2 regions of the Cupriavidus phytohabitans genome follow, and region 2 is predicted to be linked to the other one. Evidence: riboswitches for the same ligand, from Rfam matches in the RefSeq annotation. Region 2 holds a riboswitch; the other holds the start of a gene.
What was found. Region 2 has a riboswitch for glycine ahead of J8I34_RS15310 (D-amino acid dehydrogenase). Riboswitches for the same ligand answer to the same signal wherever they lie in the genome.
Positions count from the first base shown of each region.

Region 1: another riboswitch for glycine. It lies ahead of gcvT (glycine cleavage system aminomethyltransferase GcvT); the one in region 2 lies ahead of J8I34_RS15310 (D-amino acid dehydrogenase).

Region 1 is NZ_JAGIQB010000008.1:168,199-183,495, forward strand. Features, by position in the region: gene J8I34_RS07965 (tetratricopeptide repeat protein) at 1-811, shown strand, start outside; gene J8I34_RS07970 (cation:proton antiporter) at 972-2,195, shown strand; gene J8I34_RS07975 (YbdK family carboxylate-amine ligase) at 2,195-3,310, shown strand; gene J8I34_RS07980 (glycine zipper family protein) at 3,368-3,859, opposite strand; gene J8I34_RS07985 (alpha/beta hydrolase) at 4,021-4,854, opposite strand; gene J8I34_RS07990 (OsmC family protein) at 4,865-5,338, opposite strand; gene J8I34_RS07995 (MBL fold metallo-hydrolase) at 5,366-6,103, opposite strand; gene J8I34_RS08000 (L-serine ammonia-lyase) at 6,215-7,591, opposite strand; gene gcvP (aminomethyl-transferring glycine dehydrogenase) at 7,744-10,674, opposite strand; gene gcvH (glycine cleavage system protein GcvH) at 10,772-11,152, opposite strand; gene gcvT (glycine cleavage system aminomethyltransferase GcvT) at 11,252-12,379, opposite strand; glycine riboswitch at 12,475-12,598, opposite strand; glycine riboswitch at 12,620-12,706, opposite strand; gene J8I34_RS08020 (YMGG-like glycine zipper-containing protein) at 12,809-13,036, opposite strand; gene J8I34_RS08025 (UvrD-helicase domain-containing protein) at 13,313-15,297, shown strand, end outside.
Region 2 is NZ_JAGIQB010000019.1:58,971-74,267, forward strand. Features, by position in the region: gene J8I34_RS15295 (MaoC family dehydratase) at 1-203, shown strand, start outside; gene J8I34_RS15300 (thiolase family protein) at 242-1,408, shown strand; gene J8I34_RS15305 (Zn-ribbon domain-containing OB-fold protein) at 1,433-1,831, shown strand; gene J8I34_RS15310 (D-amino acid dehydrogenase) at 2,068-3,333, opposite strand; glycine riboswitch at 3,388-3,508, opposite strand; glycine riboswitch at 3,509-3,610, opposite strand; gene J8I34_RS15315 (TonB-dependent receptor) at 3,860-6,145, shown strand; gene J8I34_RS15320 (sialidase family protein) at 6,151-7,404, shown strand; gene J8I34_RS15325 (TlpA family protein disulfide reductase) at 7,437-7,937, shown strand; gene J8I34_RS15330 (DUF3597 domain-containing protein) at 7,967-8,422, opposite strand; gene J8I34_RS15335 (LysR family transcriptional regulator) at 8,552-9,493, opposite strand; gene J8I34_RS15340 (tartrate dehydrogenase) at 9,614-10,699, shown strand; gene J8I34_RS15345 (glycerate kinase type-2 family protein) at 10,972-12,258, shown strand; gene pyk (pyruvate kinase) at 12,255-13,673, shown strand; gene J8I34_RS15355 (tripartite tricarboxylate transporter substrate binding protein) at 13,802-14,788, shown strand; gene J8I34_RS15360 (Bug family tripartite tricarboxylate transporter substrate binding protein) at 14,990-15,297, opposite strand, start outside.

The DNA of each region.
Region 1 (15,297 bases), on a different contig from region 2:
GGCCGCCAGCGAGTTCATCGACCACTGGATCGACCTGCTCGACTGCCATGCCGGCGCGGGCCAGCACGGCAAGGTGGTCGAGCTGGCCGGCGAAGTGCTGAACCGCTATCCGCTCGAGCGCAACCCGGCCGATGTCACCTGGGCCTTCAGCCGCCTGATCGCGGCGTGGAAGTCCATGGGCGGCGCTGAACCGGCCGAGGCCGCGCGCGCCGCGATGGCGCACATGGACGCGCGCCTGGATGCGCTGCCGGTGGAGGCCCGCAGCGAGGCCGCGCACCCCATGGCGCATGCGCGCGCGCACTTTGCCGCGCTGCTGCAGGCGCAGATGGCGCGCATGGACGAGCATGACCGTGCCGACGCGCTCGCCGAGATCGAGACCCAGCAGCGCCGCGCGCTGCTGGTCGAGGATGCCTGGCTGTACAACCGCTTCGGCCTGCTGTGGCGTGAACTGGGCGACACGGAGCGCGCGCTGCCGATGTTCGAGCAGGCGGTCGCCCTGACCAAAGGCGATCCCGAGGACCAGGCCGGGCCACGGGTGCAGCGCGGACTGGTCCACAACGCCGCGCGGCGCCACGACGCGGCCATGGCAGACTTCGTCGCGGCCTTTGCCGTGCGCGATGACTGGGATGCCGAGGTATGCCTGCGCGTGGTCGAGTCGGCGCTCGGGCTGCAGCAGCGCGAGACGGCGCTGGCCTACTTCGACAAGGCCCGCGCCCGCGGTGCCGCGCAGGGCGCTACGCGCACTTTGTACGCGCAGGTGGAGACGGCGCTGAAGTCAACCCGCCCGCGCTGGAAAGTCTGGGGCGTCTGAAACGCCGCACGGACACCCGGCCGCGCCGGGGTCCTCGCAAAAATGTAAAAAACGCCATCCGCGAGATGGCGTTTTTTACATGAAGTTGACCGAAGTTAGTCGCTCGTTTGGTGCGGTGTCGGACAATCACTGACATGGATTGTCATGTGCTTACATTACCATGTCGACCATGAACGGACTGAGCCAACTATTTCCAACACTCCCCCTCGCCCCAGGCGGCTTGTTCTGGGTCGGACTCGCGCTGGTAGGCGCGGGCCTCGCGGGGGAAGTCAGCCGCCGCTGGCTGCGCTGCCCGCGCATCGTGGGCTACGCCGTCGTGGGGCTGTTCGCCGGCATGCTCGGGCGCGGCATCGTCGACGAGAACATGATCAACCAGACCCGTATCCTGATCGATATGGCGCTGGCACTGGCCCTGTTCGAACTCGGGCACCGGCTGTCGCTGACCTGGCTGCGCGCCAACCGCTGGCTGCTGCTGACCAGCGCCTTCGAGAGCCTGCTGACCTGGGGCCTGGTCGCGGCGGTGCTGCAATGGATCGGCGCCTCGCCCGGCGTGGCGATCCTGGCCGGCGGCATTGCCGTCAGCACCTCGCCCACCATCGTGCTGCAGCTCAAGAACGAACTGCGCGCCGAAGGCCAGGTCACCGAGCGGCTGATGGCGATGGCAGCGCTGAACAGCATCTATGCCGCCGCGATCGTGCAGCTGACCACCGGCTGGCTGCATTCCGAATATGGCAACCTGGGCGCCGCGCTGCTGCACCCGCTCTACCTGCTGGTGGGTTCGTGCCTGCTGGCATGGGTGGTGGGGAAGGTCGGCCATGTGATCTATGAGCGCATGTCGGCCGATGACCACTACAGCTTCCTGGTGCTGGTGGGCCTGGTGCTGTTCACGCTGGCGCTGACCCGGGTACTAAAATTGTCGATGCCGCTGACATTGCTGCTGGCCGGCGTGGTGTTCAAGCACCAGGACAGCCAGCCGCATGTCTGGCCGCCGCACTTCGGCAGCGCCGGCAGCCTGCTGATCATTGTGATGGTGGTGTCGCTGGGCCTGCCGCTGACCGCGCATGACTGGGTCGTGGGTGGCGCATATGCCGTCGTGCTGGTGCTGCTGCGCCACCTCGCCAAGCTTGCCGGCGTGGTGTCGCTGGGATCGTTTTCGGGCCTGAGCATGCGCCAGTGCATGGCCCTGGGGGTGGCGCTGGCGCCGATGTCGGGGCTGGCCTACCTGCTGATGAGTGACGTCGCGCGCATCTACCCCGGGACCGGACAGCCGCTGGCCGCCATCATCCTGTGCGCGCTGGCGATCGAACAACTGCTCGGCCCGGTGATGGCAGCGTGGGCGCTGCGCTTCGCCGGCGAATCCCGGGCCAACGGAGGAGGGCGCTGATGTCGCTCGAATCGTTCAAGCAATCCGAGGCGCTGACCTTCGGCGTGGAGCTGGAGTTGCAGCTGGTCAACCGCCACGACTACGACCTGGCGCCGTTCGCGCCCGACCTGCTGCGCGCGCTCAAGGGCGCCGAGCACGCCGGCGACATCAAGCCGGAGATCAGCCCGTCGATGATCGAGATCAGCACGGGCATCTGCCACAGCTACCAGCAGGCGCTGGACGAGCTGACCACCATGCGCGACCTGATGGTGGCGGCCTCGCGCTCGCTCAACCTGGGTATTTCCGGCGGCGGCACGCATCCGTTCATGCAATGGGCCGACCGCACCATCTCGGATTCGCCGCGCTACCAGTACATCTCCGAGCTCTATGGCTACCTGGCCAAGCAGTTCACCGTGTTCGGCCAGCACGTGCATATCGGCTGCCCGAGCGCGGACGAGTCGCTGTTCCTGCTGCACGCCATCGGCCGCTACGTGCCGCACTTCGTTGCGCTGGCGGCGTCGTCGCCGTACGTGCAGGGTGTCGATACCGGCTTTGCCTCGGCGCGCCTGAATTCGGTCGCGGCCTTCCCGATGAGCGGGCGCGCGCCCTTCCTGCTGACCTGGGATGCCTTCACCGCGTACTTCGAGAAAATGCGCAATACCGGCGTGATCGAGAGCATGAAGGACTTCTACTGGGATATCCGGCCGAAGCCGGAATTCGGCACCATCGAGGTCCGCGTGATGGACACGCCGCTGACGGTGCAGCGCGCCTGCGATATCGCCGCCTATATCCAGATGCTGGCGCGCTACCTGCTGCTGTCGCGCCCGTTCATGCCGCAGGAAGACGATTACCTGGTGTACACCTTCAACCGCTTCCAGGCGTGCCGCTTCGGGCTGGACGGTGAATACGTGCATCCCAACGAGCTGACCCGGATGCCGATCGCCGACCATATCCTGTCGATTTGCGATGCGCTGGTGCCGCATGCCGAGGCGCTCGGTTCGCTGTCGGCACTGGCCAATATCCGCGCGCTGGCCGAGCGCCGCGACGGCGATGCCGAATGGCTGCGCCAGACCGATGCCGACGCGCGCAGCCAGCGCGAGACCGTGCGCAAGGCGTGCGAGCGCTGGGCGGTGTAACGCCGCCCGCTACCCGCCGCTACCCGCCGCCACTGCACGTCACTCAATGCACGCGGCTCACTTCACGCTATAGCCGCGCCCTTGCATGCACGCGGACCAGGCCTGGTAATACGACCCCATCGCCTGATTGGTGTTGGCCTGCGCCTGCTGGTTGGCGGCGTTGGCCTGGCGCCGTGACTGCCGGTGTGCCACGCCGCCTGCCACCGTACCCGTTGCAGCGCCAACCGCCGCGCCTTTGCCGGCATCGCCCGCGATTGCCCCAACGACTGCTCCGGCAGCCGCGCCGCCGGCGGCACCGCGCACGCGCTGCCCGCTTTGCGCTTGCGCCGGTGGCGGTGCCGCGGCAGCCTGCGCGGGGTCGACACCGGACTGCTGCTTGGCCCAGCTGTAGCAGGCGCCGTCGTCACTGGCCTGCTGCTGCTGGCTCTGGCCCTTGGCCGGATAGGCCACGGGCTTGCCTTGCGCCAGCACCGGGGCCGGGGCCAGCGCCAGCGCTGCCGCCAGCATGCCCAGGCCGCGGAACAGCGTGCGGTTCTGCCTTCGTTTCATGATCGATCCCCCGCCGTTGGCAGCCGCCGCCGTGTGCGGTAGCGGCCGTGTGTGTGAAGGCCAGTATTGCAGCCAGCGAGGCTAAGTCAATGCATCCTTTCAAAGCGCCGGGCGTGGCGGGTACCAAGGCGTGCCCGCAGGTGCCCGGCAGCACGCGCGGATCAGCGGGATGCGGGCGGCGACAGCAGGAACGCGAGCGCGTTGCGCCACCATGCCTCGTCGACGTACCCGGTCCAGTCGTTGTGCCCGGCATGGTCGATGACCGCCAGGCGGCGGGGTTCGTCCAGCGCTTCATAGAGCGCCTTGCCGAACCGGGGCGGCACGATGTTGTCGCGTTCGGCCACAACCACCATGACCGGGCGGCCAAAGGCGGCCAGGTTGGCCACGCTGTCGTAACGGTCGCGCAGCAGCCATCCGGTTGGTAGCCATGCATAGTGGTGGGCGGCAACGTGGGCAAGCTTGTCCCACGGCGTGATCAGCAGCAAGGCATCGACATGCTCGCGCTGGCGCGTTGCGGCGGCCGCGGCAACACCGGCGCCGAGCGATTCGCCGACCAGCAGCAGGGGGCCGCCAAACTGGTGCCGGGCGAGCGCAATCGCCTGGCCGGCATCGTCGACGAAGCTGCGCTCGCCAAGCGCGCCGTCGCGCGGGCCATAGCCGGGATATTCGGCCAGTATCACGCGGATACCCAGCCGCGTCAGCACGCTGGCGTAGTAGCCGCGATGGCCGGCGTGCCCGGCATTGCCGTGGAAGACCATGGCGGTCCCGCGGGCGGGGCCGTGCGGCTCGGCCAGCAGGCCGCGAAAATCATCCGGGCCCGGCCATGCGCGCAGTCCGGGCGAGACCATGTCGTCCACCGAGGCCTTGTCGGGAAAGTAGAGGAAGCGATCCTGCAGCATCAGGACGGACCCAAGCAGGACCACGCAAGCCAGCAGCCAGCGCAGCCGCCGCCGCGCCGACGCGGACCGTGCCGCAGGCAGCGCGGTTGCCCGCATGGCAGGCGGGCTAGGCGCCGGCGACCACCGGTTCGCACCGCACTTCGGTCCGGACCGAATTGGCGATAAAGCAGGCATCGTGCGCGGCATGATGCAGGCGCTCCAGCTCGTCGCGGGTCGGTTCGCGCTCGCCGGAGAAGGTGACATGGGGGCGCAAGGTCACCACCGTCATCGCCATCCGGCCCTCGCGGTTCTTTTCCATCACGCCGGTGGCGGCATCGACATAGCGGTCGACGACAAAGCGCTGCTTCGCCGCCAGCGACAGGAACCACAGCATGTGGCAGCTCGACAGCGAGGCGATGAACATCTCTTCCGGGTCGACCGCGCTGGCATCCGACATCGGCAACGGCACCACATCAGGCGACGACGAACCCGGGACTTCCGCGCCGCCATCGAAGCGCAGGACATGCCTGCGGCTGTAGCGGTTGCCGGTGAAATCCTGCCCGTCGCGTTGCCACAGGACCTCGGCGGTATATACGGACATGCGCAGACTCCTAATGTTGGGAATGCTTCAGGCGCCGTGCGGCACGCTCTCGCCGTCGCGCAGGCCCAGGCGCTGGTTGGCCGGCACCGCAATATCGATCAGCCTGGGCCGGGGCAGGTTCAGGTTGCGCATCATGTCAATGAACTCCTCGCGCGTGCGGCCGGATACGCGGCTGTTGTGCGCGCGCTCATGGCCGATGGTCGACGAGGTCTGGCCCTTGTAGTCGTGCGCGGGGTAGACCCGGGTATCGTCGGGCAGCGCAAAGAGCTTGCGGGTCAGGCTGTCGTACAGCGTGCCGGCGTCGCCCGACTGGAAATCGGTGCGGCCGCAGCCGTCGATCAGCAGTGCGTCGCCCGTGAAGACGCGGCGCACGATGCCATCGGATGTGGGCTCTTCCCACAGGTAGCTCATGCTGCCGGCGGTATGGCCGGGCGTATGGATCGCGCGCAGCACCTGCTTGCCGAATGCGACAGTGTCGCCGTCGATCAGTTGCTTCTGTGCCGGCTTGATATCGCAGCCCGATGGCGCCGCGGTGTGCGCGCCGGTCTGCATGGCGAGATGGCCGGCGGAGGTGATGTGGTCGGCGTGGGCGTGGGTCTCGATGACCCAGGCCAGGTGTGCGCCGGTATCCTTTACCAGCGCCAGGTCGCGTTCGAACTGGTGGTCGACCGGGTCGATCAGCAGCGCCTCCTTCGTTTCCGCATCGATCAGCAGGTAGGTGAAGGTGGACGAGGTATCGTCAAAGAGCTGGTGGAAGGTCTGCATGGCGGGCCCTCTTGTTCTGCAGTCGGGGAACGCCGCCATGATACGCCGCAATGGATGCGCATTGGGTGCGCAACAGGCGTCCTCTGGCACCTCTCACTTGTTTATGGGAGGTCAGCACTCCACGATATTCACCGCCAGCCCGCCGCGCGCCGTTTCCTTGTACTTCGTCTTCATGTCGGCGCCGGTCTCGCGCATGGTCTTGATCACCGAATCGAGCGATACGTAGTGCGTGCCGTCGCCGCGCAGCGCCATGCGTGCCGCGTTGACCGCCTTGACCGACGCCATCGCATTGCGCTCGATGCACGGGATTTGCACCAGCCCGCCGACCGGGTCGCAGGTCAGGCCGAGGTTGTGCTCCATGCCGATCTCGGCCGCGTTCTCCACCTGCGCCGGGCTGCCGCCGAGCACCGCGGCAAGCGCGCCGGCGGCCATCGAACAGGCCACGCCGACCTCGCCCTGGCAGCCGACCTCAGCGCCGGAGATCGATGCGTTGAGCTTGTACAGCAGCCCGATCGCGCCCGCGGTCAGCAGGAAGTCCACCACGCCCTGCTTGTTCGCGCCCGGCACGAAGCGGTCGTAGTAGTGCAGCACGGCGGGGATGATGCCGGCGGCGCCATTGGTCGGCGCGGTCACCACGCGGCCGCCCGCCGCATTCTCTTCATTGACGGCGATGGCGTACAGGTTGACCCAGTCCATCACCGACAGCGGATCCGACAAGGTGCGCTCGGCGCGCTCGGTCAGGCTGCGGTACAGCTCGGGCGCGCGCCGCTTCACCTTGAACGGCCCCGGCAGCTCGCCATCGGTGCGGCAGCCGCGCGCGACGCAGGCCTGCATCACGTCCCAGATATGCAGCAGCCCGTCGTTGACTTCCTGCTCGCTGCGCCAGGTCAGTTCGTTTTCCAGCATCAGCCGCGCAATGCTCTTGCCGCTGGCCTGCGCCATGTCCAGCATGTCCTTGCCGCTGCGGAACGGATGGGGCAACTGCTGCGCGGCGTTCAGCACCTGGGTATTGGGCGCACCCGCCGTGACCACGAAGCCTCCGCCCACCGACAGGTAGCGCGCTTCGCGCAGGCTCGCCCCGCTGCTGTCGAAGGCATGGAACTTCATGCCGTTGGGATGCTCGGCCAGTGCCTCGCGGCGGTAGAACGCGATGTGCTCCTTCTCGACGAAGGGCACGATATGGCGTCCCAGCAGCGACAGCACGCGCGTCTTGCGCAACGCGGCGAGCCTAGTGTCGATGGAATCGGGATCGATGGTGTCGGGCGATTCGCCCATCAGGCCGAGGATGACGCCCTTGTCGGTGCCGTGGCCCTTGCCGGTGGCGCCGAGCGAGCCGTACAGCTCGACCCGCACACTGGCCACCTGCGGCAGCAGGCCGTCGCGCTCCAGCCCCTGCGCGAACATCAGGGCCGCGCGCATCGGGCCCACGGTATGCGAGCTCGACGGGCCGATGCCCACCTTGAACAGATCGAAGACGCTGACTGCCACGGAATGTCTCCAGCAATGGGTGTGGCCCTGCAGAGGCTCTTTTTAGGCGGTCGAAGTACTGCAGCGGACACCGCCGCCGGCGGGTCCGTCATCTTGAGAATAGTGCGACGGCCGGCCCGCCGCGGACGCGGCGGCACCGGCCTGGGCGTGCGTCAGTCGACCACGTAGTCGCTGACCGGCACGCAGCTGCAGAACAGGTTGCGGTCGCCGTACACGTTATCGGCACGGCCAACCGGCGGCCAGTACTTCTGCGTGCGCAGCGATGCCACCGGATAAGCGGCTTCCTCGCGCGTGTACTTGTGGGTCCACTCGTTGGCGGTCACCACCGCGGCGGTGTGGGGCGCGTGCTTGAGCGGGTTGTCCTCGCGGTCGAAAGTACCGTCGGCGACGCGGCCGATTTCCTGGCGGATCGCGATCATCGCGTCGATAAAGCGGTCCAGCTCGTGCAGCGCCTCGCTCTCGGTCGGCTCGATCATCAGCGTGCCCGGTACCGGGAAGCTCATGGTCGGGGCGTGGAACCCGTAGTCCATCAGGCGCTTGGCCACGTCTTCGTTGCTGATGCCGGTTTCCTTCTGCAGCGGGCGCACGTCCAGGATGCACTCGTGCGCGACCAGGTCGTGCTGGCCGGTGTACAGCACCGGGTAGTACGGCGCCAGGCGCTTGGCCACGTAGTTGGCGGCCAGGATGGCGTTCTCGGTGGCGGCGGTCAGGCCGGCCGAACCCATCATCGCGATATACATCCACGAGATCGGCAGGATGCTGGCCGAGCCGAACGGTGCCGCCGACACGCCGCCGATGCCGCGGTCGTCGCGGCGATAGCCGACGCTGTCCTGGTTGGGCAGGAAGTCCGCCAGGTGCGCGCCGACCGCGACCGGACCCACGCCCGGGCCGCCGCCGCCGTGCGGGATGCAGAAGGTCTTGTGCAGGTTAAGGTGCGACACGTCGCCGCCGAACTGCCCCGGCGCGGCGGTGCCGACCATCGCGTTCATGTTGGCGCCGTCCACGTAGACCTGGCCGCCGTGCTGGTGCACGATCTCGCAGATCTGCTGCACGCCCTGCTCGAACACGCCGTGCGTGGACGGGTAGGTGATCATGATCGCAGCCAGGTTCTTGCTGTGCTGCTCGGCCTTCTTCGCCAGGTCTTCCAGGTCGACGTTGCCGTTCTCATCGCAGGCAACCACCACCACCTTCATGCCGGCCATTTGCGCCGACGCCGGGTTGGTGCCGTGCGCCGACGACGGGATCAGGCAGATGTCGCGATGGCTTTCGCCGCGGCTGGCGTGATACGCATGAATGATCAGCAGGCCGGCATACTCGCCTTGCGAGCCGGCGTTGGGCTGCAGGCTGACCGCGGCGTAGCCGGTGGCGGCGCACAGCATGGCCTCGAGCTGGTCGATCATCTCGCGGTAGCCCACGGTCTGGTCCAGCGGCGCGAACGGGTGGATCTGGCTGAACTCGGGCCAGGTCACCGGGATCATCTCGCTGGTCGCGTTCAGCTTCATCGTGCACGAGCCCAGCGGGATCATGGTGCGGTCCAGCGCCAGGTCCTTGTCGGCGAGCATGCGCAGGTAGCGCAGCATCTCGTGCTCGGCGTGGTGCGTATTGAAGACCGGGTGCGTCAGGTATTCGCTGGTGCGTGCCAGTGCGGCCGGGAACGCGTCATCGGTGGCGGCTTCGAGCTTGTCGAAATCGAGGCCCGCCGGCAGCGGCTTGCCTTGCGTGAAGATTTCCCACAGCGCGACCACGTCGGCGCGGGTGGCGGTCTCGTCCAGCGAGATGCCGACGCGCGTGGCGCCGGCATGGCGCAGGTTGATGCCGCGCGCGGTGGCGGCGGCGTGGATGGCTTCGGTGTTGAAGCCGGTTTCCAGCGTCAGCGTGTCGAAGAAGGTGGCGTTGGTGCGGGCGAAGCCGAGCTGCTCCAGCCCGGCGGCCAGCGTCGCGGCCAGGCGATGCACGCGCTGCGCGATGCGCTTCAGGCCTTGCGGGCCGTGGTACACGGCGTACATCGACGCCATCACCGCCAGCAGCACCTGCGCGGTACAGATGTTCGAGGTGGCCTTTTCGCGGCGGATATGCTGCTCGCGCGTCTGCAGCGCCAGGCGATATGCCTTGTTGCCCTGCGCGTCGACAGTCACGCCCACCAGGCGGCCCGGCATCGAGCGCTTGAACGCATCCTTCACCGCCATGTAGCCGGCGTGCGGGCCACCGAAGCCCAGCGGCACGCCGAAGCGCTGCGAGTTGCCCACGGCCACGTCGGCACCCCATTCGCCCGGCGCGGCGATCAGCGTCAGCGCCAGCAGGTCGGCGGCAGCCACCACCAGGCCACCGGCGGCATGCACGGCGTCGGCGATGGCGCGGTAGTCATTGACGTCGCCGTTGACGCCCGGGTACTGCAGCAGCACGCCGAAGGCGCCCGCGGCAGCGGCGTCGGCGGCAGGGCCGACCTTGACTTCGATGCCCAGCGGCAGCGCGCGCGTGCGTACCACTTCCAGCGTCTGCGGCAGCACGTCGTCGGCGACGAAGAAGGTGTTCGAGTCGTGCTTGTTCACGCGCTGCAGCAGCGTCATCGCTTCGGCGGCGGCGGTGCCTTCGTCGAGCATCGACGCATTGGCGATATCCAGCCCGGTCAGGTCGGTGACCATCTGCTGGAAGTTCAGCATCGCTTCCAGGCGGCCTTGCGAGATTTCCGGCTGGTAGGGCGTGTACGCCGTGTACCAGGCCGGGTTCTCGAAGATATTGCGCAGCACGACCGCGGGCGTGACGGTGTTGTAGTAGCCCTGGCCGATAAAGCTCTTGAGCACGCGGTTCTTGCTTGCCAGGCTGCGCAGCCTGGCAAGCGCGGCTTCCTCGCTCAGCGGCTCGGTGAACTCGCCCATCGGCATGCCGTCGCGGCGGCGGATGGCGGCGGGGATCACGGCGTCGATCAGCGCGGCGCGGCTGTCATAGCCGAGCACCTGAAGCATGTGCTGCTGTTCGGGGGTATCGGGGCCGATATGGCGGGCGGCGAAGGCGTCGCGCGCCTCCAGTTCGGCCAGCGTGGGCCGGTTACCTTGGGCGGCAGTCATGGGAAGCGGGGCGTTCATGGGCAAGAACCTCGTGGGGAGCGCTGCGGCAGGTGGTCAGCCGTGCCGCGGCGCTGCAATTTGCTTGTCATTCCCGCCTTCGCGGGAATGACGGACTTCAGGCGCCGACGCTGGCCTTGTACGCGTCGGCTGACATCAGGCCGTTGACGTCGTCGCTGTTGGCGGGCTTGAGCTTGAACAGCCAGGCGTCGAAGGCGTCGGCGTTGACGCTTTCCGGCGCGGCCGTGGCGGCTTCATTGACGGCGATCACTTCGCCGGCCACCGGGGCGTAGATGTCGGAAGCAGCCTTCACCGATTCGACCACTGCCAGCGCGTCGCCGGCACCGACCGACTTGCCCACTTCGGGCAGTTCCAGGAAGACGATGTCGCCCAGCGCGTCCTGTGCGTGGTCGGTGATGCCAATGGTGAGCGTGCCGTCGGCTTCGACGCGCACCCACTCATGCGACTCGGTGTATTTGAGGTCGGCGGGGAAATTCATGAAGGTTCTCCGGATTCAGATCTGTTTCTTGTTGGGTGATGCCTGCCCGGCAACGCTGCCGGCAGGCGAGGGCGACCGTTGGGTGAGCGGGTGTTTCCCTCAGCTCACGAGTGCCTTGCCATTACGCACAAACGGCAGTTTAACCACAGTCGCGTTGAGTTTGCGGTCGCGGATCTCCACCTGCACGGTGTCGCCGACGTTCACGCCCCGCGGCAGGCGCGCGAACGCAATCGATTGCGACAGCGAGGGGCTGAAGGTGCCGCTGGTGATTTCGCCGTCACCGGCGGGCGTGATGACCTTCTGGTGGGCGCGCAGCACGCCGCCTTTCTCGCGCAGGATCAGGCCGAGGAACTGCCGCTGTTGTCCGTTGGCGGCCAGCGCCGCCTTGCCGGTGAAGTCGCGCTCGCTCTGCAGGTCGACGGTCCAGGCCAGGCCAGCGTCCAGCGGCGAGGTATTGATGTCCATGTCCTGGCCGTACAGGTTCATGCCGGCTTCCAGGCGCAGCGTGTCGCGCGCACCCAGGCCAGCCGGGCGCACACCCGCGGCGTTCAGCTTTTCCCACAGGCCGGCGACGCTGGCGGCCGGCACGACCAGCTCGAAACCGTCCTCGCCGGTGTAGCCGGTGCGCGCGACCATGACCTCGCCGAGTGCGGGGTCCTGCACCACCACAGCGTTGAACGGCTTGAGCGCATCGGAAGGTTGGGTCGAGGGGAAGGTGCTCCACACCTTGGCGCGGGCGTTGGGCCCCTGCACCGCCACGATTGCCAGCGGCTGTGCGCCGGCCGGCGCGACATCTTCACGGCGCGGGGTAATGGTCACGCCGCTGCCGGTGGCATCGTTGCGGGCGCGGATCCAGTCGATATCGCCGACCGCGGTGCCGGCGTTGACCACCAGGCGGAAACGGTCCTCGGCAAAGAAGTAGACGATCAGGTCGTCGATCACGCCGCCTTTCTCGTCGAGCATGCACGAGTACAGCGCCTTGCCCGGCGTCTGCAGCTTGTCGACGTTGTTGGCCAGCAGGCCGCGCAGGAAGGCGCGGGTATTGGGGCCGCTGAGATCGACCACGCACATGTGCGACACGTCGAACATGCCGGCGTCGGTGCGCACGGCGTTGTGCTCTTCGATCTGGGAGCCGTAGTTGACCGGCATGTCCCAGCCGCCGAAATCGACCATGCGGGCGCCGAGGGCGCGGTGGATGGCGTTGAGGGGCGTGGCCTGGAGCGTCATGGAATCCTCGGGGGCAATGTCGGGTTGCGAAAACAAAAAAGGGCCATCCGCCGCGGCGATCGCTACGCCAATATGGCAAGCAATCCGCTGCGGCGGATGACCCCTCTGTCCTCGATACCTGAGAGATTACGAAGCGGATCCAGTGGACCCAACCTCGCGCGCCCCTTCGGTGGGCACGCTCGCCACGAATGGCGGGTGCCGCTCTCCAGAGTGCGGCATGCATCGTGTGCATGTTGCATGCCGATCCGAACGGTCCGTGGTGCCTGAGAGTTTTCGGGTGATACCCCTTCGGCGGCGCAGTTCTGCGCGCTCTCCCGGTCGGATGCGCGCAATGTACGGGAGGCCCCGGCCTTTGTCAAACCAGGCCGGACGGCCGCCCGGCGGCTGTACCCGTTCCTGCGCCCCGCCGCCAGGGGGCGGAACGTAGCGTTATTTATTCTTGTCGTCGGTCACGACGTTACCGATCACGCCGCCCACGGCCGCGCCACCCAGCGTACCCAGTGCGCTGCCCTCGGTCAGGATGGCACCGCCCACGGCACCCGCGCCCGCGCCGATGGCGGTATTGCGCTGCTTCGGGGTCATATCCGCGCAACCAGCGAATGCCGCGACCGTCGCGCCGATCAGGGTCACCTTGGTCAATGTCTGCAGGATATTCATTGTTGGCTCCGAGTGATGAATATTGCATGTCCGAGACACGCCTGGACATGACTGTTAGAACCTGGTGCACGTTCATCGGCTCCGGCCTTTACGAAGTGTTACGCCAGTGACACAAGGAGGGCCGACGATGCGGCAGGCGCTGACTGACCAGGCGCGGCCAGCGTGTTAACATCAACAGCTTTGCCGCCGGGCGCGTTTGCTGCCCCTGGCGCGCGCCTCGCATTCGCCCCATTTATTCGCCCCATTCATCCGCCCCATCTCCCGACCGCCCTTCGCATGAGCCACGGCCTGAATTCCGCCCAATCCGAAGCCGTCCGCTATCTGGACGGACCCTGCCTGGTGCTGGCCGGGGCGGGTTCCGGCAAGACCCGCGTGATCACGCAGAAGATCGCGCACCTGATCGAGGACAAGGGCTTCGAGCCGCGCCATATTGCCGCGGTCACCTTCACCAACAAGGCGGCCAAGGAGATGCAGGAGCGCATCGGCAAGCTGATGGAAGGCAAGACCACGCGCGAGGGCAAGCGCATCCCGCTCAAGCAGCTGACGGTCTGTACCTTCCACTCGCTCGGCGTGCAGATCCTGCGCATGGAGGCGGAGCACGTCGGCCTGAAACCGCAGTTCTCGATCATGGATTCGGATGACTGCTTCGGCCTGATCCAGGAGCAGCTCGGCACTACTGACAAGAAGCTGATCCGCGGCGTGCAGAGCACGATCTCGCTGTGGAAGAACGGCATGGTCGATCCCGAGGCCGCGATCGCGCAGGCCGCCAATGCCGACGAACACCAGGCCGCGCTGGTCTACCGCAACTACGTCGCCACGCTGAACGCCTACCAGGCGGTGGATTTCGACGACCTGATCCGCCTGCCGGCAGAACTGTTCGCGCGCAACGAAGCGGTACAGCTGAAGTGGCAGAACCGGCTGCGCTACTTCCTGGTCGACGAATACCAGGACACCAACGCCTGCCAGTACCAGCTGCTCAAGCTCCTGGCGGGCGGCTCGCACCTGCGCGCGCCGGCCTTTACCGCGGTGGGGGACGACGACCAGGCCATCTACGGCTGGCGCGGCGCCACGCTCGACAACCTGCGCGGGCTGCAGACCGACTTCCCCGACCTCAAGGTGATCAAGCTGGAGCAGAACTACCGCTCCACCGTGCGCATCCTGGAAGCGGCCAACGCGGTCATCGCCAACAATCCCAAGCTGTTCGACAAGAAGCTGTGGAGCGAGCATGGCATGGGCGATCCCATCGCCATCCATCCGATGAACGACGAGGAGCACGAGGCCGAGTCGGTGGTGTTCCGCCTGTCGGCGCACAAGTTCGAGCGCCGCGCGCAGTTCCGCGACTACGCCATCCTGTACCGTGGCAACCACCAGGCGCGGCTGTTCGAGCAGATCCTGCGGCGCGAGCGCATCCCCTATGTGCTGTCGGGCGGCCAGAGCTTCTTCGACAAGGCCGAGATCAAGGACATCTGCGCCTACCTGCGCCTGATCGCCAATCCCGACGACGATCCCGCCTTCATCCGCGCGATCACCACGCCGCGCCGCGGCGTGGGCAACACCACGCTCGAGGTGCTGGGCACCTTCGCCGGGCAGGCCAAGGTGTCGCTGTTCGAAGCGGCGATGATGGGCGGCATCGAGGGCAAGCTGCAGCCGCGCCAGCTGGAGCCGCTGCGCGTGTTTTGCGAATCGATGGTGCGGCTGGCCGACCGCGCGGCCAAGGACCCGGCTACCGAAGTGCTTGACGACCTGATGGCCGGCATCCACTACGAGGCCTACCTGTATGACAGCTTCGACGAGCGCCAGGCGCAGTCTCGCTGGACCAACACGCTGGAGTTCCTTGAATGGCTCAAGCGCAAGGGCACCAAGCCGGAAGCGGCCGAGGGCGAGGAAGCCACCGGCTATGACAACGCCGACGGTTTCGGCAGCGAAGGCAAGAATTTGCTCGAGCTGACGCAGACCGTGGCGCTGATGAGCATGCTCGAAGGGCGCGAGGAAGACCCGGACGCGGTGCGGCTGTCCACGCTGCACGCGTCCAAGGGGCTGGAATATCCGCACGTGTTCCTGGTCGGCGTGGAAGAGGGCATCCTGCCCCACTGCCGCGAAGACGACGACATGACCGACGAGAAGATCGAGGAAGAGCGCCGGCTGATGTATGTCGGCATCACGCGCGCGCAGCGCAGCCTGCAGATCAGCTGGTGCAAGAAGCGCAAGCGTGCGCGCGAGACCTACTCGTGCCAGCCGTCGCGCTTTATCGGCGAGATGAA
Region 2 (15,297 bases):
TGGCGTTGAACTATGGCTTCGACCGGCTGCGCTTCACCGGCCCGGTGCCGGCCGGCGCGCGCGTGCGCGGTGCGTTCACGCTGCAGCAGCTCGACGATGTCCGCCCCGGCGAAGTGCGCTGTCACTGGAAAGTCGAGATGCAGGTCGAGGGCAGCGAGCGGCCGGCCATGGTGGCGACCTGGCTGGTGCTGATGCGTTTCTGAACTTACCCAATATCCATCCCAAGCAGGACGAGACTCCCATGAGCATCAAAGGCAAGGCATATATCGTCGGGGCCTACGAGCACCCGACCCGCAAGGCGCCGGACAAGTCGGTGGCGCAGCTGCACGCGGAATCCGCGCGCGGCGCGCTGGCCGACGCCGGCCTGACCCTGGCGGACGTCGACGGCTATTTCTGCGCCGGCGATGCGCCGGGGCTGGGCGCCACCAATATGATCGACTACCTGGGCCTGAAGGTGCGCCATGTGGACTCCACCGACACCGGCGGCTCCGCCTACCTGGTGCATGTCTCGCACGCCGCGCAGGCCATTGCCGCCGGCAAGTGCAACGTGGCGCTGATCACGCTGGCGGGCCGGCCGCGCTCGGAAGGCTCGACCGGCACGCAGGCGCGCAACTGGGGCGCCAACCTGCCGGACGCGCCGTTCGAGGCGCCGTTCAATCCCGTCACCGTCAACCTGTACGCGATGGTGGCCATGCGCCATATGTACGAGTACGGCACCACGCCCGAGCAGCTGGCATGGGTCAAGGTGGCCGCGTCGCACCACGCGCAGCACAACCCGCATGCGATGCTGCGCAACGTGGTCACGGTGGAAGAGGTGCTGAACTCGCCCTTGATCGCCGACCCGCTGCACAAGCTCGATTGCTGCGTGGTGTCCGACGGCGGAGGTGCGCTGATCGTGGCGCGTCCCGAGATCGCGGCCACGCTCAAGCGTCCGAAGGTGAAGATCGTGGGTGCCGGCGAGTACGTCAAGGGCCAGCTGGGCGGCGAAGTCGACCTGAGCTGGTCGGGCGCGAAGTTCTCGGGCGCGGCCGCGTTCGCGGAAGCGGGCGTGACCCCGGCCGATATCAAGTACGCCTCGATCTACGACAGCTTCACCATCACCGTGCTGATGCAGCTGGAAGACCTGGGCTTCTGCAAGAAGGGCGAAGGCGGCAAGTTCGTGGCCGACGGCAACCTGATCTCGGGTGTCGGCAAGCTGCCGTTCAATACCGATGGCGGCGGCCTGTGCAACAACCACCCGGCCAACCGCGGCGGCATCACCAAGGTGATCGAGGCCGTGCGCCAGTTGCGCGGCGAGGCGCATCCGGCGGTGCAGGTGAAGAACTGCGACCTGGCGCTGGCGCAAGGCACTGGCGGCTACCTGGGCTCGCGCCACGGCAGCGCCACCCTGATCCTCGAGCGTGAATGATGAACGATCGCCGGAGCAACTGACATGACGACCCCACACACTCCCATGGCCTACAAGGCCCCGGACGAACAGCCCGACAACATCGAATTCTGGCAGGCCGCGCGCGAAGGCCGGCTGCTGGTCAAGCACTGCCAGTCATGCGGCAAGACGCACTGGTATCCGCGCACGCTGTGCCCGTTCTGCATGGGCGATACGGTCTGGAAGACCGCCAGCGGCCGCGGCACCATCTACTCGTACAGCGTCACGCGCAAGGCTGGCCCGCAGGCATACTGCATCGCCTACGTGAAGCTGGACGAGGGCGTGACCATGATGACCCATATCGTCGATTGCGATCTCGATGAAGTGCGCATCGGGCAGAAGGTGAAGGTCAAGTTCGCGCCCAGCGCGGACGGGGCGCCGGTGCCGGTGTTTGCGCCGGCCTGAAGGTGATGCCAGACGACGCATGCAACGTGCGCCGCTGGTTTGCTCCCCTCGCCCGCTTGCGGGAGAGGGGCCGGGGGTGAGGGCAGGCGCTGGCATAGCGACGCCCTTCACTTCGTTGATGCTCCGGCCCTCACCCCCACCCCTCTCCCACTTCGCGGGAGAGCGGTGCGTTCACAATGGGCGGTAGTTCTGGTTTGAAATCCCGCTGTCGTCACCCTGCATTTGCAGCCAGCCGCTCAGGCCCTCCCTAGCGCCATCCCACCTGGCACCGCCACCTTCTGCGCTTCCAGCGCCTGCGCCACCACCCCGGCCACCATATCCGCCGTCACCGCGGACAGCGTCCAGCCCAGGTGCCCGTGCCCGGTGTTGTAGAAGATGCACCGCGCCCGCCCGCGGCCAACGCGCGGCAGCATGTCGGGCAGCATCGGACGCAGCCCCGCCCACGGCACCACGCTGCGCGTGCTGACGCCGGGGAAGCACTGCTGCACCCATTCCACCAGCGGCCGGATGCGGTCGGCGCGGATGTCGCGGTTGAAGCCGTTGAACTCCGCGGTGCCGGCCACGCGGAAGCGGTCGTTGCCGAGGCGGCTGGTGACCAGCTTGGTTTCGTCGTCGAGCAGGCTGACGGTCGGCGCAGCGGCGCGGCTGGCGGCGTCGTTCAGGTTGACGGTGATGGAATAGCCTTTGACCGGATAGATGTTGACACGGTCGCCCAGCCCGGCGGCCAGCGCGCGGCTGGCGGTGCCGGCGCAGATCACCGCGCCGTCGAAGGTCGAGGTGGTGCTGTGCGCGCCTTCCTGCACGGTGACGCTGGCGCTGCGGCCATCGGTGGTGACATTGCGCACGTCCTCGCCGTAGCGGCAGCGCACGCCCATGCGCTCGATGGCGGCGGCCAGGCCGCTGGTGAACTTGTGGATGTCGCCGGTCGAATCGCTTTCGGTGAAATAGCCGCCGTAGTACGTGCCGGCCAGCGTCGGCTCGATCGCGCGCATTTCCGCCGGCGTGACCGCGCGGCGCTCCAGCCCGCCCTGTGCCAGCAGGGCCGAGACGCGGCCCGCGTGCTCGAAGCCGGCCTTGTCGCGGTAGATATGCAGGATGCCTTCGCGCTTGTGGTCGAAGTCGATGCCTTCCTGCGCGGCCCACGCGAACAGGTGCTCGCGCGCCGCGATGGCCAGGCGCGCCGTTTCGATGGTGTTGCGGCGGTAGTGCGGGATCGAGGCGATGAACTCGGCGAACCAGCTCAGCTTGTGCCAGCTCGGGCGCGGGTTGACCAGCAGCGGCGCATCGCTGCGCAGCATCCACTTCAGGCCCTTGAGGATGGTGGACCAGTGCGTCCAGACCTCGGCGTTGGAGGCGGAAAGCTGCCCGCCATTGGCGAACGAGGTTTCCATCGCGGCGTAGCGGTGGCGCTCGAACAGGGTGACGGAGAATCCGCGCCGGGCGAGCGCGTAGGCAGTGGTGACACCGGTGATGCCACCGCCGATGACGGCGATTGTCTTCATGATCTGGCAGTCCAGAAACGTCGGAGTTGGAGCCCGCACGCGACATGCGTGGCGGACGCCCCCTCTGTTCCTGACCTGAGAGATTCACGACAATCGCCGCTTGTACGGGGGGCGAGGGCCGCTTGCTCCTTCGGTATGCCGGCTGACGATGGCGGCATTCTTCAGAGTGCTGTGACGCGTGATACCGGTCCTTCTGCCTGAGAGTTTCCGGGGCGGTTGCTCCTTCGGCGCTGTCCGCGGCGGCTGCCGCCGGATCAGTCTCTCCCAGCATCACGTTGGCGTGTGAGCCAATCCGGGCAAATCTAGAGATAAAGCCCCCGTGTGGATATGCGGGTAAACGTGGATGGAGCTTCAGGCACTCGCCTGGGTCGGCCGCCTTGTTTCCGCACCGGCGCGGCGCTATGTCGCACTGCGTCAAACCGTCCCGGCACCTAGAATGTCGGCACTCGCTACGCGGAGGAAGTGCGCCACGAGCCGGATACGGCGCACCAGACGGGCGAGCCAGAAGAACAGAAAAGGCATTCCAGTGAGAAGAAACCGGATCGCGCTGGCCGCTTCGGCCGCGCTGATGGGCCCCGGCATTGCCGGCGCGCAGGCGGATGGACCCGTCGCCGCGCCGCAGCCCCTGCAGGAAGTCGTGGTCTCGGCCAAGAGCGAGCGCGGCGAAACGCCCGCCACGCCGCCCAATACGCCATCGCCCGCCTACGGCATCAGCGCCGCGCGCATGGCGGACTTCAACGTGGTCAACACCGAAGACGCGCTCAAGTACGCGCCCAACCTCGCCGTGCGCAAGCGCTTCATCGGCGATATGAACTCGATCATCTCGGTGCGCAGCACCAGCTCGCGGCAGTCGGCACGCGGGCTGGTCTATGCCGACGGCCTGTTGCTGTCGAACCTGCTGGGCTCCGATTTCACCTTCCCGCCGCGCTGGTCGCTGGTCAACGCCGCCGAGATCGAGCGCGTCGACGTGCTGTATGGCCCGTATTCGGCGCTGTATCCGGGCAATTCGCTGGGGGCGACCGTGCTGATCAGCACGCGCACGCCGGAGAAGTTCGAGGGCGATGCCAGCGTGCAGCTGCTCACGCAGCGCTTCAACCTGTACGGCACGCACGACAATTTCAACGGCGTGCACGCCAACGCCTACGTGGGCGACCGCGTCGGGCCGTTCTCGTGGCTGGTCAGCGTGGACCGGCAGGACAGCAAGAGCCAGCCGCTGAGCTTCTACACCGCGGCGCGCTCCAGCGTGCGTGCGACCTCGGCCGACAAGCCCGTGACCGGCGCCTACTTCGACCAGGACCAGACCGGCGCCGATCGCACCGTGATGGGCGTCAACAGCGAGGGCGTCACGCACACCGTGCAGGACCAGCTCAAGGTCAAGCTCGCCTACGACATCACCAACACGCTGCAGGCGCAGTTCACCGCCGCCTACTGGCAGCAGGACCGTTCCAGCGCCACCGGCAGCTACCTGCGCGATGCCAACGGCAATGGAGTGTCGAGCGGCCCGGTCAATATCGGCGGCTTCCGCTACGTGATCCCTGCCAACGCATTCGCGCCCAGCAATGGCGAAGACGCGCGCTGGCTCTACGGCCTGTCGCTGCGCACGCGCAACGAGACCGGCTGGAACTTCTCCGGCGTGGCGTCGCTGTTCGATGTCAGCAAGGACATCGGCCGCACCGCCAGCACCGCGGGCAACGGCCCGGGCACGGTGACCTATGGCGACGGCACCGGCTGGCGCACGCTCGACCTGAAGGCCGACTATCGCCCGCAGCAGCTCAAGGGCGGCCACTGGGTCACCTTCGGCTACCACTACGACAACTACCGGCTCAGCAACACCACTTACAACACTTCGGACTGGCAGGCCGCCACCATCTCCGCGTTCAACAACGCCTTTGCCGGCAAGACCGAGACGCAGGCGCTGTATGCGCAGGACGCGTGGTACTTCGCCGATGACTGGAAGCTGATCCCGGGCGTGCGCTGGGAGCACTGGCGCGCCTATGACGGCAGCCGCAGCCAGCCGGGCGTGGATGTCGCCTACCCGGTGCGCAGCGAGTCCAACTGGTCGCCCAAGCTGGCGCTGGAAAAGGCCATCGGGCAGGACTGGCTGGGCCGGCTGTCGCTCGGCCAGGCCTATCGCTATCCGACCGTCGCCGAGCTGTTCCAGGGCCGCATCACCGGCACCTCGCTGATCAACAACGATCCCAACCTGAAGCCGGAACGCTCGTTTTCGAAGGACCTGACCTTCGAGCGCACGGTCGACCGTTCGTACTTCCGCGTGTCGGTGTATGAGGACGACATCCGCGATGCGCTGGTCAGCCAGACCAACACCACGGTGTTCCCCACCGTCACCAGCTTCCAGAACGTCGACCGCGTGCGCACGCGCGGCATCGAGCTGGCCTACGACGGGCGCGACGTGCTGGTGAGCGGCTTCGACCTGTCCGCCAGCGGCGCATACAACCATTCGAAGACGCTGGAGAACGCCAATAACCCGGCCTCGGTGGGCAAGTATTTCTATCGCATCCCGCAGTGGCGCGCGAACCTCGTTGGCACCTACCGCTTCACGCCGGCATGGGCCGGCACGCTGGCGATGACCTATTCGGGGCGGCAGTACAATACGCTCGACAACAGCGACGTCAATCCCGACACCTTCGGCGGCACCAGCAGTTTCCTGACCTTCGACGTCAAGGTGACCTACAAGCCCGCCAGGAACGTGCGCCTCGGGCTTGGCATCGACAACCTGACCGGCCAGCGTTACTTCGTCTACCACCCATACCCGGGCCGGACGTTCTACGCCGAGGCCAAGCTTTCCTTCTGAGTGCAGTGACCAGCCATACCCTGACCATGCAGCGCGCGCGCCGCAGCTTCCGAATCCTTGCCGCGGGCGTGATCGCCTGCACGGCGTTCGCCGCGATGGCGCAGTCTCACAGCGGGCATGGCAGCCATGCCGGCCACGGTGCGCAGAGCCCGGCCCCGAAGGCGATGAGCGAACTCGGCACCGGCGCCGCCTTCGATCGCGATGGCCGTTTGTGGATTGCCTACAAGGATGGCCAGCACGTGGCGGTGCGCGAGTCCACCGACCAGGGCCGCAGCTTCGGGCCGGTGCGGCACGTCAACCGCGTGCCCGAGCCCGTCGCGGCCGATCACGACAGCCGGCCGAAGGTAGCGGCGGGGCGCGACGGCGAGATCTACATCACCTGGACCCAGCCGCTGGCCAGGCCCTATACCGGCTTTATCCGCTTCGCGCGCTCCACCGACGGCGGCAAGACTTTTGCCGCGCCGGTGACGGTGCATGCCAACCGCGACCAGATCGCGCACCGCTTCGACGCGATCGCGGTGGACGCGGCCGGCCGCGTCTTCGTCAGCTGGATCGACAAGCGCGACGTGACCGCCGCCGAGGCGCGCAAGCAGCCCTATGCCGGCGCTGCGATCTACTACGCGGTGTCAGCCGATCACGGCAAGAGTTTCCAGGGGGACTACAAGATCGCCGACCAGTCGTGCGAATGCTGCCGCATCGCGCTCGCGCCGACGCCGGACGGCAAGGTGCTGGCGCTGTGGCGCCACGTGTTCCCGCCCAACGCGCGCGACCACGCGGTGGCACTGCTCGGGGCCGACGGCACGCCCGCGCCGATGCAGCGCGCTACCTTCGACGACTGGCGCATCGACGCCTGCCCGCACCACGGGCCGGGCGCCGCGGTGACGCCCGACGGCACGCTGCACATGGTCTGGTTCAACGTGAAGGCAGGCAAGCCCACGGTATCGGTGGGCCGCTTCAGGGACGGCAAGCTGCAGGCGCAGCGTCCGCTGGACGACCCGCGCGCGCAGCATGCCGATATCGTCGCGCTCGACGACAAGCACATCGTGGTGGCGTGGAAATCGTTCGACGGCCAGCAGACGCGGCTGTCGGCGATGCTGTCGCAGGACGGCGGCAAGACCTGGCAGACGCGGCAGGTCGCCGGCACCGCGCGCGATTCGGACCAGCCGCACCTGCTGCAGCACGGCGGCCGCGCCTACGTGCTGTGGCGCACCGAGGCCGAAGGCTTCCAGGTCTTCCCGCTGGCGCAGGAGGGCGCATGACCGGGGGTATGACCGGGGGTATGACCGGGGCTATGTCGTTACGTCGCAAACTCGTCGCCGCGCTGGCGGGCGCCGCGATCGCGCTCGGCGTCGCCGGCATGGCGCACGCGGCCGAACGCGTATCGGTCTTCGAATCCGCCAATGCCGCGCAACTCAGCGCCACCCAGCAAGGCAAGCCCTTCGTGCTGGTGGTGTGGTCGCTCGACTGCGTCTACTGCAAGCGCAATTTCGAAGCCATCGGCACGCTGCAGGCAAGGCATCGCAGCCTGCGCGTGGTCACGCTGGCCATGGACCGGGCCGATGCGCTGCCGCAGGTGCAGCAGGTGCTCAAGCGCGTCAACCTGACGCGCAATGCGTGGATGTCTGGCAACGAGCCGCAGGAGCGGCTGCGCTACGCGGTCGATCCCGACTGGATGGGCGAGATGCCGCGCACGTATTTCTATCGCGCCGACGGCCAGCGGCAGGGCGTGTCCGGCGTGATCAGCGACGCCGACTGGGACAAGCACCTGCGCTGGGCCGGCATCGGCGGCTAGGGCAGTCGCCGAGCCTTTCCACGCTTTTCTTACGACAGATCCGCCGGGAGCTTGCCGCCGTTGGCCGCAAGCTCCTGCATCAGGCGCTTGTGCAGCCAGATATTCATCCCCGCGGAATCGTTCATGTCGCCGCTGTAGTGCAGCTCGCGCGCCAGTTCCTTGCGGTGCTCCAGGCTGCTGTCGATGCCAAGCGCCTTCATCGCGTCGACGATGGACGTGCGCCAGTTCAGCGTCTGCCCGCTCTCCCTGACCAGGTTGTCCATGATCGATTCGACGTCGACGCCCGACAGCGGCGCGGGTTTGGCCGTGGCCTGGCCGGCGCTGGCCGCGGGGGCGGTGCCGCCCGTTGCAGCGGGTGACGCGCCAGACGGTGGCGGGGCCGCACCCGCGGAGGTCGGCGTGCCTCCTGCAGGCGTCGCACTCGCCGTGGCTGCCGGCTTGGCTCGTCCCAGCAGCTTGTTGAGGATGTCCTTGAAGATGCTCATGGTGGCCTCCTGTCGGTTTGGATAGCAGACGTGGGAGAACAGCGCCATGCAGGAAACGCACCATCCGTGCAACCCTTGATTTCGGCACACCAGGCCGCGCCGGGTTGTAAATGCTGCATGCAGCGACAGTCATGCCGGCATGTTCGCCGGCTCGCCGAACTCGCTGAACTTGGCCGCCATGAACTCAACGAACAGCCGGATCCGCGACGACAGCTGGTGCCGCTGGTGGTAGACCGCATAGATGTCGGCCTCCGGCGTGGCGTACTGCGGCAGCACCTGCACCAGCCGGCCGCTGCGCAGAAAGCGTTCGATATCCCATTCGGCCCGCATCAGGATGCCATGGCCCTCCAGCGCCCAGTTGACCGCGATCTCGCCGTCGTTGGTGGTCAGGTTGCCGCGCACGCGCACGGTCTCGGTACGCGCCTTGGCGCCCTTGCCGGCGGTCAGGCGCCATACGCCGTAGGCGTCGCTGCCTTGCCGGATGCCGATGCAGTTGTGGCGGCGCAGGTCGGCTGGCGTGTTGGGGATGCCGTGGTCACGCAGGTATTTGGGCGACGCGCACAGCAAGCGCCGGTTGGGTGCCAGCTTGCGCGCCACGATGCGCGCATCGGGCGGCTCGCCGAAGCGGATGCAGACGTCGAACGCGTCTTCGTTCAGCGGCGGGGGATCCGCCGACAGCTGCAGCTGCACGTCGACTTCCGGATAGGCCGCGACATACTCTGAAATCACCGGCGCCACGTGCATGCGGCCGAACCCCAGCGTGGCATTGACGCGCAGCAGGCCGCTCGGCCTGCCCTTGGAGCGCGTCAGCAGCTGGTCCAGGTCTTCGATCTCGCTCAGGATGCGCCGCGCGTGCTCCAGGTAGACCTCGCCCTCGGGCGTCAGGCTCATGCGCCGGGTCGTGCGCGTGACCAGCGGCATGCCGATGCGCGCCTCCATCTGCGCCAGCCGCTTGCTGACCGCCGCGGTTGTGATGCCAAGGTCGCGCGCGGCCGCGCTCAGGCTGCCGGCGGTGGCCACCGACGTGAAAAAGCCCAGTTCCGACGGCTGGATCCCTGCGGACGATGCCATGCCAGCTTTAATCTGAGGTTAAGAATGGTTTAACTCTACAAGCGATCCAAAACCTTGTCCACGGCCCAGAATCCGTTCCACGCCATCACGCAAACACGGATTCTGCCCAGGAGACAAGAGATGAAGACCTACCGCATCGCGACCATCCCCGGCGACGGCATCGGCAAGGAAGTGGTTCCCGCAGGCCGCCAGGTGATGGAAGCGCTGGCCGCCGCCGGCGCCGATTTCCGCTTCGAGTTCGAAGACTTCGACTGGGGCGGCGACTACTACCGCCAGCACGGCGTGATGATGCCCGCCGACGGCCTGGACGCGCTGCGCGACAAGGATGCGATCCTGTTCGGCTCGGCCGGCGACCCGCATATCCCCGACCACATCACCCTGTGGGGCCTGCGCCTGAAGATCTGCCAGGGCTTCGACCAGTACGCCAACGTGCGCCCGACCCGCATCCTGCCGGGCATCGACGCGCCGCTCAAGCGCTGCGCGCCGGAAGACCTGAACTGGGTGATCGTGCGCGAGAACTCGGAAGGCGAGTACTCGGGCGTGGGCGGCCGCGTGCACCAGGGCCATCCGATCGAGGCCGCCACCGACGTCAGCATGATGACCCGCGTCGGCGTCGAACGCATCCTGCGCTTTGCCTTCAAGCTGGCGCAATCGCGTCCACGCAAGCAGCTGACGGTGATCACCAAGTCCAACGCGCAGCGCCATGCCATGGTGATGTGGGACGAGGTCGCGGTGCAGGTGGCGAAGGATTTCCCGGACGTTACCTGGGACAAGGAACTGGTCGATGCCGCCACCGCGCGCATGGTCAACCGCCCGAAGTCGCTCGACACCATCGTCGCCACCAACCTGCACGCCGACATCCTCAGCGACCTGGCCGCGGCGCTGGCCGGCAGCCTGGGCATCGCCCCGACCGGCAATATCGACCCCGAACGACGCTACCCGTCGATGTTCGAGCCGATCCACGGTTCGGCCTTCGACATCATGGGCAAGGGCCTGGCCAATCCGGTCGGCACGTTCTGGTCGGTGGTCATGCTGCTGGAGCACCTGGGCGAGCACGCCGCGGCGCAGCGCGTGATGCAGGCGGTCGAAGCGGTGACCGCCAACCCGGAACTGCATACCGGCGACCTGGGTGGCACGGCAACCACCGCGCAGGTGACGCAAGCCGTGTGCGAACTGCTGTCCGGGCAGCAGGCAAAGGCGGCCTGAGCCGGCACGCGGGGTTCATGCACTAGCGCATCAACCGCTAGCTGCCAGCGGTGGCAAGCGCTCCGCTCTCCCGCAAGCGGGGGAGCAGGGCAAGCCATCGCCGCACCTTGTCAGCATTTCGCCGTATCCCCCGCACCACCTTCCGCCACAAGCAGCCGCCCAGAGCTGCGCCGGAGCGCATTGCCTGATGAAACACCGAAATCGCAGGAGACAGCCATGATCCAACCATGGATTTGCCCGCCGCGTTTGCCCGCGGACTGCGCGCCGTGACCATGCCAACGATCGATCCCGACGTGCTGCTGCGGCGCATGTTCGACGCGGCCATCGCCGCCGCGCAGCCGGCCCGCACGCTGGCACGCCACCTGCCCGCACCGCCGCGCGGCCGCACCATCGTCATCGGTGCCGGCAAGGCCTCGGCGGCCATGGCCGCGGCGCTGGAAGCCGCGTGGCCGGGCCCGCTGCAAGGGCTGGTGGCGACGCGCTACGGCTACGCGGTGCCTTGCTCGCGCATCGAGATTGTCGAAGCCGCGCATCCGGTGCCGGACGATGCCGGGCTGGCCGCCTCGCGCCGCATGCTGGAACTGGTGTCCGGCCTCAGCGAGGACGACCTCGTGATCTGCCTGATCTCCGGCGGCGGCTCGTCGCTGCTGCCGCTGCCGCTAGCCGGCATCACGCTGGACGACAAGCAGCAGGTGAACCGCGCGCTGCTCAAGTCGGGGGCGACCATTTCCGAGATGAACTGCGTTCGCCGGCACCTGTCCGCGATCAAGGGCGGCAGGCTGGCCGCCGCGTGCCACCCCGCGCAGGTGCTGAACCTGCTGATTTCCGACGTGCCGGGTGACGAGGCCATCGACGTCGCCTCCGGTCCGACCGTGCCCGACCCGACCACGTGTGCCGATGCGCTGGCGATCATCGGGCGATACGCCATCGATCTGCCAGGCCATGTGCTGGCCGCACTGCGGTCCGACGCGGCCGAGACGCTCAAGCCCGGCGACCCGCGCCTGCCGCGCATCCGCACCGAGTGGATCGCCACGCCGCGGCTGGCACTGCAGGCCGCCGCGCAGGTGGGCCGCGACGCCGGCTACGCGGTGCATGTGCTCGGCGACGCCATCGAGGGCGAAGCCCGCGATGTCGGCAAGGTGCTGGGCGGCATCGCGCTGGCCGCCGCCCAGCATGGCGAGCCCTTTGCCGCGCCGTGCGTGCTGCTGTCCGGTGGCGAGACCACCGTCACCGTGCGCGGCAGCGGCCGGGGCGGCCGCAATGTCGAGTTCCTGCTGTCGCTGGCGCTGGCCTTGCGCGGCGAGGCCGGCATCCATGCCATCGCCGGCGACACCGACGGCGTCGACGGGCAGGAAGAGATCGCCGGCGCGGTGATCGGCCCCGACACGCTGGAGCGCGCATGGCGCGCTGGCCTGAACCCGCAGGATGCGCTGGCCGCCAACGACGGCCATGGATTCTTCGAGGCGCTGGGGGATGCGGTCATGACCGGCCCCACGCTGACCAACGTCAATGACTTTCGCGCGATCGTGCTGACGCGCGCTTCCAGAGCCAACACATGAGACGCCTTCGCAACGCAAAGATCGTGGCCACGCTTGGGCCTGCCAGTTCGGACCCGGCCACCATCGGCCAGCTGTTCGATGCGGGAGCCGATGTGTTCCGGCTCAACTTCAGCCATGGCTCGCATGAAGACCACAAGCAGCGCCTGCACGCCATCCGCGCGATCGAGCAGCAGCGCGGCCGCCCGATCGGCGTGCTGCTCGACCTGCAGGGTCCCAAGCTGCGCATCGGCACCTTCGCCGATGGCCCGGTGCAGGTGGCGGCGCAGGCAGCATTCCGGCTCGATCTGGATGCGGCCGTGCCGGGCACGGCGCAGCGCGTGAGCCTGCCGCATCCGGAAATCTTCGCGGCGCTGCAGCCGGGCGCCGAATTGCTGATCGATGACGGCCGGGTGCGACTGCGCGTGGAGCGCTGCGGCGCCGACTATGCCGAGACCATCGTCGTCAACGGCGGCACGCTGTCCGACCGCAAGGGCGTCAATGTCCCCGGCGTGGTGCTGCCGCTGTCGGCCATGACCGGGAAGGACCGCGCCGACCTCGATTTCGGGTTGTCGCTGGGCGTGGACTGGGTGGCGCTGTCATTCGTGCAGCGCGCCGACGACATCGAGGAGATCCGCCGGATCGTCGATGGCCGCGCCGGCATCGTCGCCAAGCTGGAAAAGCCCGCCGCGATCCAGAGCCTGGAGGCGATCGTCGAAGCCGCCGACGCGGTCATGGTGGCGCGCGGCGACCTCGGCGTGGAAATGCCCGCCGAGCAGGTGCCGTCGCTGCAGAAGCGCATCGTGCGGGCCTGCCGCAAGGCCGGCAAGCCGGTAATCGTGGCCACGCAGATGCTGGAGTCGATGGTGACCGCTCCCGTGCCGACGCGCGCCGAGGCCTCCGACGTTGCCACCGCCATCTATGACGGCGCCGATGCGGTGATGCTGTCGGCGGAATCGGCGTTGGGCCGCTATCCGGTGGAAGCGGTGAAGATGATGGACAGCATCATCACCCGCACCGAATCCGACCCGCACTACCACGAAGCCATCCAGGCCTCGCATTCGGCGCCGCGCGCCGACGCTGCCGACGCGATCGGCTACGCGGTGCGGCACGTGGCCAGCCTGCTGGGCGCGCCCGCGGCGGTGGCCTATACCAGCTCCGGCTATTCCGCGCTGCGCATGGCGCGCGAACGGCCCGAGGTGCCGATTCTCGGCATGACGCCGCGGCTTGCCACCGCGCGCCGGCTGGCGCTGGCGTGGGGCGTGCACGCGGTGCTCTGCCATGAAGTGGTCGACGTGGTGGAGATGACCGAAGTGGCAAGTCGCACCGTACTCAAGGAGCAGTTCGGCGAGGCCGGCCAGTCGATCGTGATCTCGGCCGGGCTGCCCTTTACCGTCGCGGGCACGACCAACCTGCTGCGCATTGCGCAGGTCCAGTAAGCGGAGTTGGGCTGCGCCGCGGCCTTCGCCGGCAGCAGCGCGCTGTGACAGCTGCGCTAGTGGCTGAGCGGCAACCGACAGACAGGCCGCGAAGGCTTGCTGAAAAACCATCAGACAGGAGACAAGACATGCGTGCAACTGACTTTATGCGCCGAGTATCGGCATTGACCCTGGCCGCCGCCGGCCTCGCCCTCTGCGGTGGCGCCATGGCGCAAGCCTGGCCGGCCAAGCCAGTCACCCTGGTCGTGCCGTTCCCTTCGGGCGGCACCACCGACGTGCTGGCGCGCGCGCTGGGCGACCAGCTTTCCAGGAGCCTCGGCCAGCCGGTGATCGTCGAGAACCGACCCGGCGCGGGCGCCACGGTCGGCGCCGACTATGTCGCCAAGACAAAGCCGGACGGCTACACGCTGCTGATGGGCGCGGTGCACCACACCATCGCTACCAGCGTGTACAAGAAGCTGCCCTACAGCTTCGAGAAAGACCTCGCGCCGGTGGCCCCGGTGGCGATGGTGCCCAATGTGCTGGTGATCAACGCCGCCAGGACGCCGGCGAAGAATGTCGGCGAACTGGTGGCGCTGGCCAAACGGGCCTCGCCCGAGTTCGCCTACGGCTCCAACGGCAACGGCACCGCGCAGCACCTGATCGGCACGCAGTTCCAGGCCGCCACCGGCGCGCCGCTGCTGCACGTGCCTTACAAGGGCAGCGGCCCGCTGACCACCGACCTGCTGGGCGGGCAGGTGACCATGTCGTTCGACACGCTGACGCCTGTGCTGCAGCACATCAAGTCGGGCAAGCTGCGCGCGCTGGCGGTGACCACGGCGAAGCGCTCGACCGTGCTGCCGGACGTGCCCACGCTGGAAGAAGCCGGCCTGAAGGGCTTCGACATCGGCACGTGGTTCGGCGTGATGGCGCCGGTCGCCACGCCGGAACCGGTCGTGACACGCCTCAACGCCGAGATCGTCAGGATCGTGAAATCGCCGGATTTCCAGCAGCGCATGCAGGCCATCGGCGCCGAGCCGATGACCAGCACGCCGACGGAATTCGCGCGCCGCATCCAGGACGAGACAGTGAAGTTCGCGAAGCTGGTGAAGGACGGGAAGGTGACGATCGAGTGATGGCGGAGCAATCGGGAGCAGGCCGAACAGGCACTGTCGGTTTGCTCCCCTCTCCCGCGTGCGGGAGAGGGGCAGGGGGAGAGGGCCGGCCTGCGCCAAGCACGACACCGCATCACGCCGTCGACACTCCCCGCCCTCACCCCAACCCTCTCCCGCAAGCGGGAGAGGGAGCACGTAGTTGGCTGGTCAAGGCAAAACGGCTCAATCCGGCTTGATCTGCGCCCGCGCGATGATCGGCTTCCAGCGCTGCTGCTCCTGCGCGATAAACCGCGCAAACTCCGCCGGCGTATTGCCCACCACGATGGCCGCATCCGCGCTCAGCCGTTCGACCGAGCTCTGGCTCCTGACCGCCTTGATGGTCGCATCCGCCAACTTGTCCGCGGCCGATTGCGGCAGCGTCGCGGGCGCAAGCAGCCCATACCACTGCGTCATCTCGAAGCCGGGATAGCCTTGCTCGGCCACGGTCGGCACATCCGGCAGCTGCGGGATGCGCTGCGTGGTGCCGGTGG